4 regions of the Paenibacillus sp. SEL1 genome follow, and region 2 is predicted to be linked to each of the others. Evidence: riboswitches for the same ligand, from Rfam matches in the RefSeq annotation. Region 2 holds a riboswitch; each other region holds the start of a gene.
The links. Region 2 has a riboswitch for cyclic di-AMP ahead of ACYCSE_RS09415 (3D domain-containing protein). Riboswitches for the same ligand answer to the same signal wherever they lie in the genome.

Region 1 (3,143 bases), 110 kb from region 2:
GTGAGGTGTCTATAGATGCGGACTGTTATAAAAGAGGGCTGGGCGCTGGTGCGCATACGTTTCTATATCGTTATCATTTTATTTCTGTATCGACTACTGTGGGGGGTGTTTCTCTATCGGCTGGTGCAGTCTGCCGTTATCCCGCTATTGCTCCGTTATCCTGATCAGGGTCAGAACGAGCTGGGACAGACCTTATTTTGGATGGAGAGCCAGATTGCTCTGATGGACAGCCGGGAAGTACATGTGTATTTGTGGATACTACTAGGCGCGACTGTACTACGCATACTGATCACTCCCTTCATTAGAGCCGGAATATATCAAAGTCTGCATACCGATGCGACTGAACCGCAAAGCCTGTCCTTTTTCAAGGGTATGAAACGCCATGGCATGTCGTCGCTGTTGTATTACACCATCGAGTTGGGACTGCTGCTGCTTCCCGCCTTTTGGGTAGTACCGAGACTCTACCCTATTGTAGCAGGAGCACTTCAATCTTCCTCTTATCTGCTGCATTTATTGCCCTATGTCATTGGATGGATGGCATACGGATGGTTCATTCGGCAGTGCATCCTGTATATGCAACTGGGTACTGTCGGTGGTCACGCCATACTATCGTCCCTGCTCGCCTTCTTTCGCCAACTCCTCCCAGCTGTCGGTATATCCCTTTTGCTCGGTGCTTGTGTGCTGCTGGTCTTCGGTCTATTTGGCACCGTGGCGATGATTTGGACTGGCATGCTGGCGCTCATTCTCCAGCAATCGTATCATTTTGTTACTAGTCTGGTCAGGCTGTGGCATATCAGTTCGCAGTACAGACTATGGCATACCGATATCTCTAGTAGAAGCTAAGCCCTGCCATTATGTTTTTTTACTTCATTTCCGTCTGTCGAAAAACCTTGATTCATACCCGCACAAACGACATATAACTGAATACTGTTAACAAGATCTGTTCCTGGGACATTAGGAGCAGATTTTTTTTGTAACTTTTTGCAATGAAACATTTGCCAAAGCCAGCCGTCTTTGTTACAATAATCGCAGTGAACTGATAGTAACAACTTTGTAATCTTTATTGTAACCTTTATCTCAAAAATAACGTTATTGTGAATACTGCTCTCCAAGGTGCACATCTTAAGTTAAGCCTAATTCCTGGCACCTAGGAAGCGGGGGAACCAGTTTGGGTGAATTGATCTCGCAACAGAGTGGTCATAGGGGAACCTTCTACCGAATCCTTAAGCTAACCTCGCAGGCATTGGAAGGGGTATATTTTTTTTGAAGAAGAAGCTAACGATCGCAGCTATGGGTCTTGCCATTGCCTTTACATCTTTTACATTCGGTGGCGGCAGTGCATATGCAGACTCTAAGATGGACCAGGTCATCCAAGATGCCAAAGGAACGAACTACAGAAGCGGAGGCACTACACTCGAGGGATTCGATTGCTCCGGCTTCACAATGTACGTATACAACAAACTGGGAATTAAACTTCCGCATCAATCTGGATCACAATTCAAAATGGGATCTTCTGTATCCCGCGATGAAATGAGACCTGGGGACCTGGTGTTCTTCAACACCACAGGAAGAGGCATTTCCCATGTAGGTATCTTCGTAGGTGAAGGGAAATTTGCCCACTCCTCGACTTCACGTGGTGTAGTAGTTAGCTCACTGAACGAAAATTATTACGCTAACCGCTATGTCGGTGCAAAAAGAATTATGAGCACAGACGCTTACCATTCAGTAGCTTCAGACATTCCTGATGACGATAACGTAGAATAACTAACGCACAGCAAGCTAACCCTAGCCGCAATTTGATTCTGGCCGGAATCGAATTGCGGTTTTTTATGTCCACAACATCAGCAATTATTATCTTTACTGACGAACTGAGACCTCAAAAGGTTTCAATTGTAGCGAACATCGTCGGTTTTACCGTCACCGCTGGGGGAGCATATGAGCAGTAATTCCTTCTTATTGAATGTATACCCGACTTAGGTATGAAATAAACACGCTTGCCATTCCTCTGCAACTTGTCTACAATCTGTTGTTAATGATTGAAGTACCTGTGTAAAAGGAGGATGGAACACATGCCGGCCTCAATATCCAACTATCGGATCGTACCGATGGACGAGCATCAAGCGGCTGCAATCTGTGAGTGGCACTATGATCCACCTTATAACATATATGGTTGGCTCCCCTGGGAACAAATGAAGGCGCTTGAAGTCGAATTTGGAAGTCCCATGCTTCGCCAAGAGCAATATGTTGCCGTACTGGATGAAGAGAACAAGCTAACAGGATTTGCTCAATATTTTCCTATGATCGGTGTGACCCGGCTAGGTCTTGGAATGCATCCTGACAGGTGCGGACATGGCAAAGGCTCTGATTTTGTCCGTGCCATTGCAGAGGAAGCTCAACGACGCAACCCGAAGAATGAAATTGATCTAGAGGTGCTTACTTGGAATGAGCGCGCTATCCGGGCCTACAAGGCGGCTGGATTTGAGCTTACAGATACCTATGAACGCCAGACTCCTGATGGCAAAAAACCATTTTATTGTATGGTATATCGTCCCGAGCACCCAACCCAGATTCTATGATAAAAGCGCCTTCGGCATACAACCACGATGTTGTATAGCGAAGGCGCTTCTATCATCATACGACAGATCATTACAAGCTCAATGACTGCTGCGCATTTTTTCAAAAGCTTCATTATATTGTTGGGCTTCCTTAATATCCACGGCCATAATACCGCCGTCGTCCCAAGAGGTCAAACGCAGAGTCACGGTCTTATAATCAATCGTAATAAATGGATGATGATTGAATGCTTCAGATATAGCGGCAACTTCATCCACGAATGCAATCCCTTTCATAAAACTGGAAAAATTATATTTTCGAACGATCCAACGTCCTTCCTCCAGTTCCCAGCCCTCCAGTTTCTCCAGATGTGCTTCAATCTCTTCTTGTGTAAAAGGCATGTTACGAACTCCTCCCCGTTTATACGGAAGCCTTTCGACCGCTTAAATACGGCCAAAACTACGATATATTGGTGTACATATTACCACGGCCCCGTTGATAAATCCATAAGACGGACCTCAAATCAAAGGGACTGACGTCAGCTCCTCGTCCCCAATAAGTACATAGATGCGATGCTGCTCCGGCTCATA
Region 2 (3,143 bases):
TGATCGGGATCGGTTAAAATGATGACCCCCCGCCGCTCCTGCGCCAATGCAATTTTACGCAGCGTCATTTTATTAATGGCGGAGCCGCCAGTTTCTATCGTATCCGCTTCAACAGCGCGGCGAATGGCCACCGTATCATCCCGGCCCTCTACCACGATCACTTCCTTGATCATTTGCGTTTCCCTCCACTGCTACACAGCAAGCTATATTTATCTTTCCCTGCTTTTGAAAACAAAATAAGAAGAGGATATCCTCTTCTTAGCATGGCATAACTATGTTGTTAATACTATCGCATTGCCCTCAACATACACAACCTGTTTTAGTTGATTTCAGGCTTTACCGGTCCGATAACATATACGGTTTTACCGTGCTTACGACCAAATTGGTTGGCTCGGCTCAAACTCTCATAATACACATCGATTTTGTGGCCTTTAATCGCGCCACCGGTATCCTCCGCACGACGGAAGCCCACCCCTTCGATATACACCCACCAGCCGATTGGAATTACACTCGGATCGACCGCGATGGTGCGTCCTTCCGTGACACGTGCGCCGGATGCAGTACGTGTACCGATACCTGGCTCCTGTGAGGAATACGCCGTCATGGAGACATTTTGTAAAACTTTGCTATATTTAAAATTTACGCCTGCTTTACGGACAGCACTGCCCGAACTAACTGTTGTTGCCTTAACCGCATCATTGGGACCGACGGAAGCAGCAAGAACGACCGGTTTTTTCTTCGTTCCTACCGCAATGACCTTATCCACACGGTTCTGTGCAACTTCCTTGTTAACCAGCTGTTTGGATACCAATTTTCCATCATGATATACCTTTTGAACGTGCTGGACGACCACACCCGATTTGCCGCTTTGAATGACCCGATTATCGCCTTTATAAAGACTCGGATCGGCCGTTTTGATGACCTGATAAGGCACCTGTTTTTTCTGTTCGACCTGCTGTTTCTTCACACGGACGATTTTTATGTCCATGTTAGACGAAACAGAGGCATCCAACGCAGGATAAACTTTATCCGTTGATGATAATTTATAGCCCGAGGTACGAATGGCACCTTCTACTGTATTTTCTGTTGTGTACAGCTTTTTCGTCTCATTGCCTGAAGATACTTTAACCTGATTGGCACGTTTAATGACTACGCGATCGCCATCCTGTATTGCTCCATTTAGCGGCATGGAAACTGTATCATGCGGCTGAAGTGAAATGGAATGCTCGCTCAGCAAATCTTGAAGCTTGGATTCCCGGGTTTCTACCGCAGACGCCTTGCCATCAATGACAAAAAAGACTTGTTTTTTAGATTGCGTGTACATCAGAATTGAAATCATAATCGTTAGCGCGATTAGAAAAATAGCAACCAAAGCAGCCTGGCGCACATTCTCTTGCTTCCAACGCAATACGTAAGACATGCTGGATGAGCGTGACTCATGGGTATCCTTTTTTTGGAAAATGCCCATTTCCTCCGTCCTCCTTACATAGCCCGCCGTCTGGAGTAAGACATAGTTGAGATTTGACGTGACTATAACAGATTTTCTACAAGACAAGCCCAAACTACGACTGTCCTGCACCATGTACCCGTCTTCGCGGCATGCTGTCCTCCCCTGTTTAACCACAGTATGATGACAGATTTTCTTTTATTCACAACAAAAAAAGCCAGAGAAAGAGACTAGAGAGCTCTTTCGTGGCTTCCGGCATGTGTGAATATGCGGGAAAACTCATGCACGAGATGGCTTCTCTCTTGTTACGCTTACGGGGTTAGCTGTCGGGTTCGGACGTAGAGAGTCGCCCTAGCTTGGGTCAACCGCTCATGGCGGTCGCCTTCACATTCACCCCGAAGACCCAGAAAGAAATCGAAATACGGCTCCTCCACCTGTTCAATCCCATCCGGGAAAAGAATTTAGGTCGAGCCGGCTGGCGGAAGAGACGTTCCCTTCTTGCACATACGCCGGACGTACTGTAAGCCATATCGGTTCCCCCGTTCCCTGTAAAAGGGACTCAGCGAGACTGGTTCATGAAATGACTTGTTGATGTTTACATTCAAACAACAATTCACTGAAAAGATGATATCCTGTTTCTATGCATGTTGTAAAGCAGGTTTCAAGTACATTTTTTAAAATATTCGGTTAAAATATTGTAATATTCTCGAGTTTCCTGCAACAAATTCATGATTAGCTTCGTCTATCTCTTTATTTTGATCGATTTCTTCACTTTTTCATTGAATGTCAAATCGTTCCAGGGCATTTCGGGTCGTTATTGACACTAATTCCTCCACTGTAATCCCTTTGATTTGGGCTGCAGCCTCTGCTACCAGTCTCACATGTGCAGACTCATTTCGCTTCCCACGAAACGGATGAGGCGTCAGATAGGGAGCATCAGTTTCAATGAGCAGACGGTCCAGCGGCACCTGTGCGAGCACCTCTTTTGGCTGCTTGGCATTTTTGAACGTTATTGGACCACCGAAGGAAAGGTGAAATCCCATATCCAGCACCATTTTGGCTGTCTCCCAGCTACCCGAAAAGGAGTGCATGACTCCACCAATCTCACTCGCTTTTTCCTCGCGCAAAATCTTAACAATATCTTCATGTGCATCCCGGTTATGAATAACAATAGGCATCTTGAGCTCACGAGCCAGACCAATTTGATTTCGAAACACCCGATGCTGCACATCCTTCGGTGATGTATCCCAATAATAATCCAGACCGATCTCCCCGATGGCTACAACCTTTTTATGACTGCATAACGATGCAATCCATTCTAGATCGCCCTCCTGCATTGTAATAGCATCCTGTGGGTGCCATCCAACTGCCGCATAAATAAAATCATACGTCTCGGCCAATTTCATGGTGGATGGAATGGTCTCACGATTAAATCCGATATTGATCATCCGCGTTACTCCTGATTCGACAGCACGTGCTATAACTTCTTCACGATCTTCGTCAAATTGTGGCGCATCCAAGTGAGTATGAGTGTCGAATAAATCCAAGGTTTACATCTCCTTTTTTTACTTACATTTCTATATAGTTGTCTATTCTTTGACAAAATAATTCCTTATTTCGGCAGGAATCCTGTCTTTTACCGCGTTCAATTTATTCTGGGGAAAATACATATGATATTTCCCTCGGTGAATACCAC
Region 3 (3,143 bases), 2.7 Mb from region 2:
AGCATTGATTTTTCAGATGTATATTATCGCTCCAAGCAAGTCATTATGGTACGTCCAGAGGATAAAGACAAATATCCTACGATGGATGCTTTGAAAGGCGAGAAGATTGGCGCACAAAAAGGGAGTATTCAGGAAGAAATTGCTCAAAAAGTGCCCAATGCCACTGTAACCTCACTGGACAAAATATCCGATCTGGTACTCCAGCTGCGGACCCAGCGTATCAACGCTGTTGTGATCGAAGATACGGTTGCTAAAGGATACACGTTAGATGGTACCGTAACACTTGCCAAGGCCGTGCCTGAGGATGCCGGAGCAGAAACAGCTGTAGGTATACGCAAGGGGAACGCAGAATTGCTTGCCTCTGTAAATAAAACGTTGGCTCGCCTGAAAGCGGACGGGTCGATTGAGAAGTTTTCCACAGAAGCGAGCGCGCTCTCTGCAGATCGACAGGTTTCTTCTAATAACATTGTAGATATTTTTTGGAAATACCGCAGTTTTTACGCTACGGGTATCGGCTACACTCTGTTGCTGTCTGCACTCGGAGTACTGTTTGGATTTATCATTGGTCTGATCGTATCCTTGCTGCGGATGAGCGGTATACGCATCATTGAGTGGTTAGGTACCACTTATGTGGAGATCCTGCGTGGCACACCTATGCTGGTACAACTCATGATCATTCACTACGGGGTTGCTTTGACGCTGGGTGTCAATTTTACCCCACTCCAGTCTGGTATAATCACATTGTCTCTGAATAGTTCAGCATATCTGGCTGAAATTTTCCGGGCAGGTATCCAGGCAGTAGACCGTGGACAGATGGAGGCTGCTCGTTCGTTGGGTATGGGACGCGGTAAAGCTATGCGTCATGTCATTTTGCCGCAAGCGTTTAAATCTATTTTGCCTGCTATCGGTAATGAGTTTATTACGATCATTAAAGAATCATCCATTATTTCGACCATTGGGATGGTGGATATTATGTATCAGGCCCAGGTCATTAAGAACATCACCTACGAAGGATTAAGTCCGTTCATAATCGCAGCCGCTATTTATTTTGTAATGACATTCAGCTTGTCTAAGCTGCTGGGTTTATGGGAAAGGAAGTTGAGAGCCAGTGATCACCGTTAAACAACTGCGTAAATCGTTCGGTAAGAATGAAATTTTAAAAGGCATTGATATAGATATCGCCAAAGGTGAAGTCGTCGTCATCATCGGCCCCAGTGGTTCGGGGAAGAGTACGTTTTTGCGTTGTATGAATCTGTTGGAACAGCCTACAGACGGGGAGATTTTGTTTGAGGGCGAGCCGATTACAGCTCGTGGCCATAATATTAATGTAACCCGGGAGAAGATGGGGATGGTGTTCCAGCATTTTAATCTTTTCCCGCATAAAACAGTGTTGCAGAACCTGACACTTGCCCCAACACAGGTTAGAAGACAGTCAGGGAAGGAAGCGGAAAAAATTTCGCTAGAACTCTTGCGTACCGTAGGGCTTGAGGATAAGAAGAATACCTATCCGAACCAGCTATCCGGAGGACAGAAGCAACGTATTGCGATTGCGCGTGCTTTGGCCATGCAGCCGCACGTAATGCTGTTCGATGAGCCGACTTCTGCATTGGACCCTGAAATGGTTGGAGAGGTTCTGGATGTAATGAAGAAGCTCGCCGAAGGCGGCATGACAATGGTAATCGTGACGCATGAAATGGGCTTTGCCCGCGAGGTAGGCGATCGAATCATCTTTATGGATAACGGTCAAATTGTGGAGCAAGGTACACCAGAGCAGGTATTTAACACTCCAAGCCATGATCGCACCCGTGATTTTCTTGCCAAGGTATTGTAAGGAAGTGCTGATATAATCTATAAAAAAAGCCCTCCGTTTGACGGAGGGCTTTTTTTCTTTTTGTCACCATTTCCCCATACTTTCGTAACAAATATCGATTTCTTGATGACAAAATTGTAATGAGTGTAGTATGATGTTCAAGGTTCCCAACATTTTCATGCGGATAAGGTTACAAAATTGTGATATTATGCAGTAAGCCAAAACTTACCGGGACAGCATGTGGTTATGACAACCGCTGAAGCTGGGCCCAAACTATGGGAAGTGCGGGGGACGTAACAACGGCAGTCATTCCGATACGTCATAAGACGATGTGGAATATGCCTAGGGGTGAATTGCACAAGCATAGGGCTTCTCCTGAGTCCGAATCCGACAGCTAACTTCGCAGGCATAACAGAGGAGGTACATATCTTTGAAACATCTAAAACATATTGGTAAAACGATGAAATTTGCGGTGCTTGCCGCAGCTATTGCAGGGTTGGCACAGACAGCTGGAGTAGCGGATGCTGCTTCGCTTCACACTGCCAAAGAGGGCGATACCTTTTTTTTGCTTGCTCAACGTTATGGAGTATCGGTAGACGAGCTAACGAAGGCGAACCCAAACATTGCCTCCAACAATATATATGCAGGTCTGCAAATTAAGGTGCCTGGCGAAAATAGTGTGAAGGCAGCTTCGGATTCGAAGCCGCAGCTTCTTACGGAGAAAGCACCAGCGAATGAGGGGCCAACGATTGAAGCGTGGGGCAAAACATTCAACTATAGCAAAATAGTTGACGTTAAGGCTTCAGCGTATTCTGCCGCAGCCGACGAGAATGGTAAATGGGGAGCAGTGGACTACTACGGCAATCCGCTTAAACTAGGTACAATTGCGGTAGACCCGAACGTCATTCCGATGGGCACGAAAGTGCTGGTTACAGGCTATTCCCACCCAGGTTTGCCGGATCATTCTTTTGTAGCTGTCGCTCGCGATCAGGGCAGCGCCATTACAGGAAAGCGGATTGATATCTTTATTCCTGGCAACAAATCATTTGTGAACGACTTTGGATTTCAAAATGTGAAGCTGTACGTTATTGATAAATAGCATTGTACGTATATACGATTTAATTTACATAATATATATTATGTAAACTTAATGTCTGTATCCTACCGCATATAACTAGGTCGGACTCTTATCAGGTCGTATCCATAAAAAAGGCTGTCTTGACGAGCAGAAAACTTCTGCTGGTAAGACAGCCTTTTTACGTTGCTTTAGCTTGCAGCTCAATCATAAACATATGGTTATTTCCGTTCCGATGTGTGGAGTAGCCGGGGGACT
Region 4 (3,143 bases), 1.4 Mb from region 2:
TAGCCATGCCGTCCACGGTTGTGAATTGAGGATACAAATCATCCAGCATGTAATGTTCCAGGTCTTGTAGACTGTTCAAATGTCCGTTGCGGAATAGTTTCTCCAGTCCGTTAAAACGGGTGAAGCCACCAACAGGTAGGGAAGGGTCCAACAATAATGCATAGTTCAGCAAGCGGTTGCCTTTATGCAGGGCGGTTCGCCTCCTCGAAGTGAATCCTTATGTTATATTATTTTACTTTGCACTTAGGGATAACGAAATAATTCGAAATATATGTAATATATATTTACATTTTAGCAGCCTTTGTGTCAAATTAAATATTATTATCGCTCATATATGTTATATAAAATAACATATAAAATAATTATTATATTTTTGTTTACAAATAGTTGATGAGAGAGTATAATAAATCTGTTGCCTCAATACATTATGATTTGCGGTCGTGGTGGAATGGCAGACACGCTATCTTGAGGGGGTAGTGGGCGTACGCCCGTGGAGGTTCGAGTCCTCTCGACCGCATTATATGCAAGACTTAGTTAAAAAAGCATCCTGACACGGTTTACGTGAAGGGATGCTTTTTTTTGTTTTAATAACTGTGATAAAGAAGAATATCAGTTTTGCTGCAAAAGCTTCTCTATATCTCCCGCCAACTTATCTGGAGTGGTTTGCGGTGCATAGCGCTTAAATACGTTACCTTCTCGTGTAATTAAGAATTTAGTAAAATTCCATTTGATCGCTTTGGATCCTAATACCCCCGGAGCTGTTTGGGTCAGGTAGCGAAATAAGGGGTGCGCTTGATCGCCATTGACATCTGTCTTGGTGAACATCGGAAAGGTAACACCATAATTGATCTGGCAAAACTCGGAAATCTCCTCGCTGGAACCTGGCTCTTGTTTGGCGAATTGGTTGCTGGGAAATCCCAAAATTTCGAGCCCCAGTTCATGGTACTGGTCATATAGCTCTTGTAACGCTTTGTATTGGGGGGTTAACCCGCATTTGCTGGCTGTGTTCACAATAAGCAGAACATTCCCTTTATATGTGGATAACGGAATTGGTTTCCCTTGCAGGGTTTGCGCATCATATTCATAAACGGTCATAGTATCTCTCCTTATTCAATATTCAGCAATTAAATTGTAAGCAATTCAAAGTAAGGTTGCAAGTCTGGAAAAGCTGTATTAAGCCTTTAGCCGCTGTAAAATCGTATTTTGTTCAAAATAGTAAATCGCACTGCAAATGGAGCGAATTAAGGTGTTTCTTCTTATAAAAGCGGGTTCAATCGGTGTTTAGCTGGTACATATAGCGTATTTTCTTCTCTTTTTACAAAAAAAGGACAAAACGCTCTACCCTACGCCAATATTGACATGCTTGTCATTTTCAAAAAGGGATGAAAAACAGAGATTGGAGGAGCTGTGAGAAGCATATTTGCATTGTAAGCGTTATTATTAATCTTCTATGCTCTAAAGGCCGATTTATAACCCCGCAGTTGAGCTTTACAGTCTTCCATGCGCGGGTGTATGATTCAAGACGTAATTTCAAATTAACTTGAATGAAGCAACAACGAAATGTCTATAGCGCTGAATTTTGCAGTTGCAAAAGCGGGGGAACCAATCGAGACTGTACGGCTTGCCGTATGTCCCATGGGGTGAATTTTCCGGTCAAGTGCCAGAAATAGGGCGACTCTCACGTCCGAATCCGACAGCTAACCTCGTAAGCGTACAGGGAGAGGCAACAAACCGCCGTGTGCAGCCATGGTTTATTTTATCATGGATATGTAAGAAGCCGGAGGAAAGCCTTTTTCCTTCGGTTTCTTTTTGTTGTCTTTTTATACCGGGAGAGGAGCTACTGATGGAAGGTCGGTTAATTATTGTCACTGCACCGAATGAAGCGGGCAGAAGTTTTGTGAAATTGCTTATTTTCAAAAAATTGGCGTTTGCAGTTTTGACGAATAGCGCCCAGGAGGAACGACAGCTCAAGAAAATGGGTGTGGAGCACATTGTCCGCATCAATACCATGCAAGCGGGAAAATGGAATTTTCCAAAAAAAGAAATTGGTAGTGTGTATTTGTTCGAGAACAGCTTGAATCTGACTTGCCGTTTCCTGCAAATATGTCGGCCGCTAACATCGGAATCGATCTATGTTATTACGCACGGCTGTAATCCACAAGGAATTTATCGAGGATTGGGAGCGGACCATGTGATCTACACATTGAACGGAGAGGTGGGTTTTCTGCTGAACGGATAAGCACTTATAACATAGTTGTTTTATGATTTTATGATGAAATAAGAATGGCGATCTGAGGACCGATACGGAGGGTATAAACATGATGGATATATACATGCTGCTCGTCATGGCTGTGAGTTATGGAGTGATACTGCTGTTTGTACGCTGGTGTGATGCGCAGACCTCTAAAGGAGGACGAAGAGGATGATCGTTATACTTGGGCTTACGGCTATTGTGTTTATGTATTTAATCTACGCACTCCTGAACCCTGAAAAGTTCTAGTCAGCTATGGGGGATAGAGCGGGCGGGAACAACAGATCATGAATATTAAGCATCATAGGTAGCAGGTTTTCGCAAACGTGTGCACACGTTTGGTGCTCTGAAGCAGGTCTGTTGTTCCAAACGCAGGAGCATTTTGGAGGAGGAATAGAGGATGGAGCTGCTTCAAATTGGAATTGTGATCGTCATATTGTTGCTCTTGGTAAAGCCAGTGGGCACCTATATGTATCATGTATTCTCAAATGAACCCAATCGGATGGATCGGATTTTTGGCGGAACAGAAAAGCTGATTTATAAGATAGTAGGATTGAAGAAGCTGGAGAGCATGCGTTGGACTACGTATGTTATGAGTTTCATTGCAACGAATGCCGTGCTTGTGGCGATCAGCTACTTGCTGTTGCGTTTACAGGGAATGCTTCCCGGTAATCCGGCGGGAAACAGTAATATGGAAGCATCACTAGCTTTTAATACGGTAATCAGCTTTATGACGAATACAAATCTCCAACATTATAGCGGAGAAAGCGGGCTTACGTATCTGACACAGATGGCGTTCGTCACGATGATGATGTTCACTTCGGCTGCTTCCGGTTTTGCGGTTGCTGCGGCTTTTATGAGAGGATTGACGCGGCGCGGTGAAGGAATGGGC

Region 1: it holds a riboswitch for cyclic di-AMP, as region 2 does, so the genes downstream of both, ACYCSE_RS09830 (C40 family peptidase) here and ACYCSE_RS09415 (3D domain-containing protein) in region 2, are expected to answer to the same signal.
Region 3: it holds a riboswitch for cyclic di-AMP, as region 2 does, so the genes downstream of both, ACYCSE_RS23455 (3D domain-containing protein) here and ACYCSE_RS09415 (3D domain-containing protein) in region 2, are expected to answer to the same signal.
Region 4: it holds a riboswitch for cyclic di-AMP, as region 2 does, so the genes downstream of both, ACYCSE_RS15705 (hypothetical protein) here and ACYCSE_RS09415 (3D domain-containing protein) in region 2, are expected to answer to the same signal.

What each region holds. Positions count from the first base shown of each region.
Region 1 is NZ_CM137723.1:2,146,257-2,149,399, reverse strand. It holds gene ACYCSE_RS09840 (M1 family metallopeptidase) at 1-4, shown strand, start outside; gene ACYCSE_RS09835 (hypothetical protein) at 16-843, shown strand; cyclic di-AMP (ydaO/yuaA leader) riboswitch at 1,121-1,258, shown strand; gene ACYCSE_RS09830 (C40 family peptidase) at 1,264-1,764, shown strand; gene ACYCSE_RS09825 (GNAT family N-acetyltransferase) at 2,070-2,576, shown strand; gene ACYCSE_RS09820 (4a-hydroxytetrahydrobiopterin dehydratase) at 2,655-2,954, opposite strand; gene ACYCSE_RS09815 (hypothetical protein) at 3,072-3,143, opposite strand, start outside.
Region 2 is NZ_CM137723.1:2,038,668-2,041,810, reverse strand. It holds gene rnmV (ribonuclease M5) at 1-173, opposite strand, end outside; gene ACYCSE_RS09415 (3D domain-containing protein) at 320-1,468, opposite strand; cyclic di-AMP (ydaO/yuaA leader) riboswitch at 1,740-2,022, opposite strand; gene ACYCSE_RS09410 (TatD family hydrolase) at 2,224-2,994, opposite strand; gene ACYCSE_RS09405 (HD domain-containing protein) at 3,037-3,143, opposite strand, start outside.
Region 3 is NZ_CM137723.1:5,138,079-5,141,221, reverse strand. It holds gene ACYCSE_RS23465 (ABC transporter substrate-binding protein/permease) at 1-1,122, shown strand, start outside; gene ACYCSE_RS23460 (amino acid ABC transporter ATP-binding protein) at 1,109-1,831, shown strand; cyclic di-AMP (ydaO/yuaA leader) riboswitch at 2,066-2,234, shown strand; gene ACYCSE_RS23455 (3D domain-containing protein) at 2,241-2,909, shown strand; gene ACYCSE_RS23450 (polysaccharide deacetylase family protein) at 3,107-3,143, opposite strand, start outside.
Region 4 is NZ_CM137723.1:3,440,748-3,443,890, forward strand. It holds gene ACYCSE_RS15690 (urease accessory protein UreF) at 1-172, opposite strand, end outside; tRNA gene ACYCSE_RS15695 (tRNA-Leu) at 435-517, shown strand; gene ACYCSE_RS15700 (glutathione peroxidase) at 610-1,095, opposite strand; cyclic di-AMP (ydaO/yuaA leader) riboswitch at 1,561-1,728, shown strand; gene ACYCSE_RS15705 (hypothetical protein) at 1,844-2,239, shown strand; gene kdpA (potassium-transporting ATPase subunit KdpA) at 2,652-3,143, shown strand, end outside.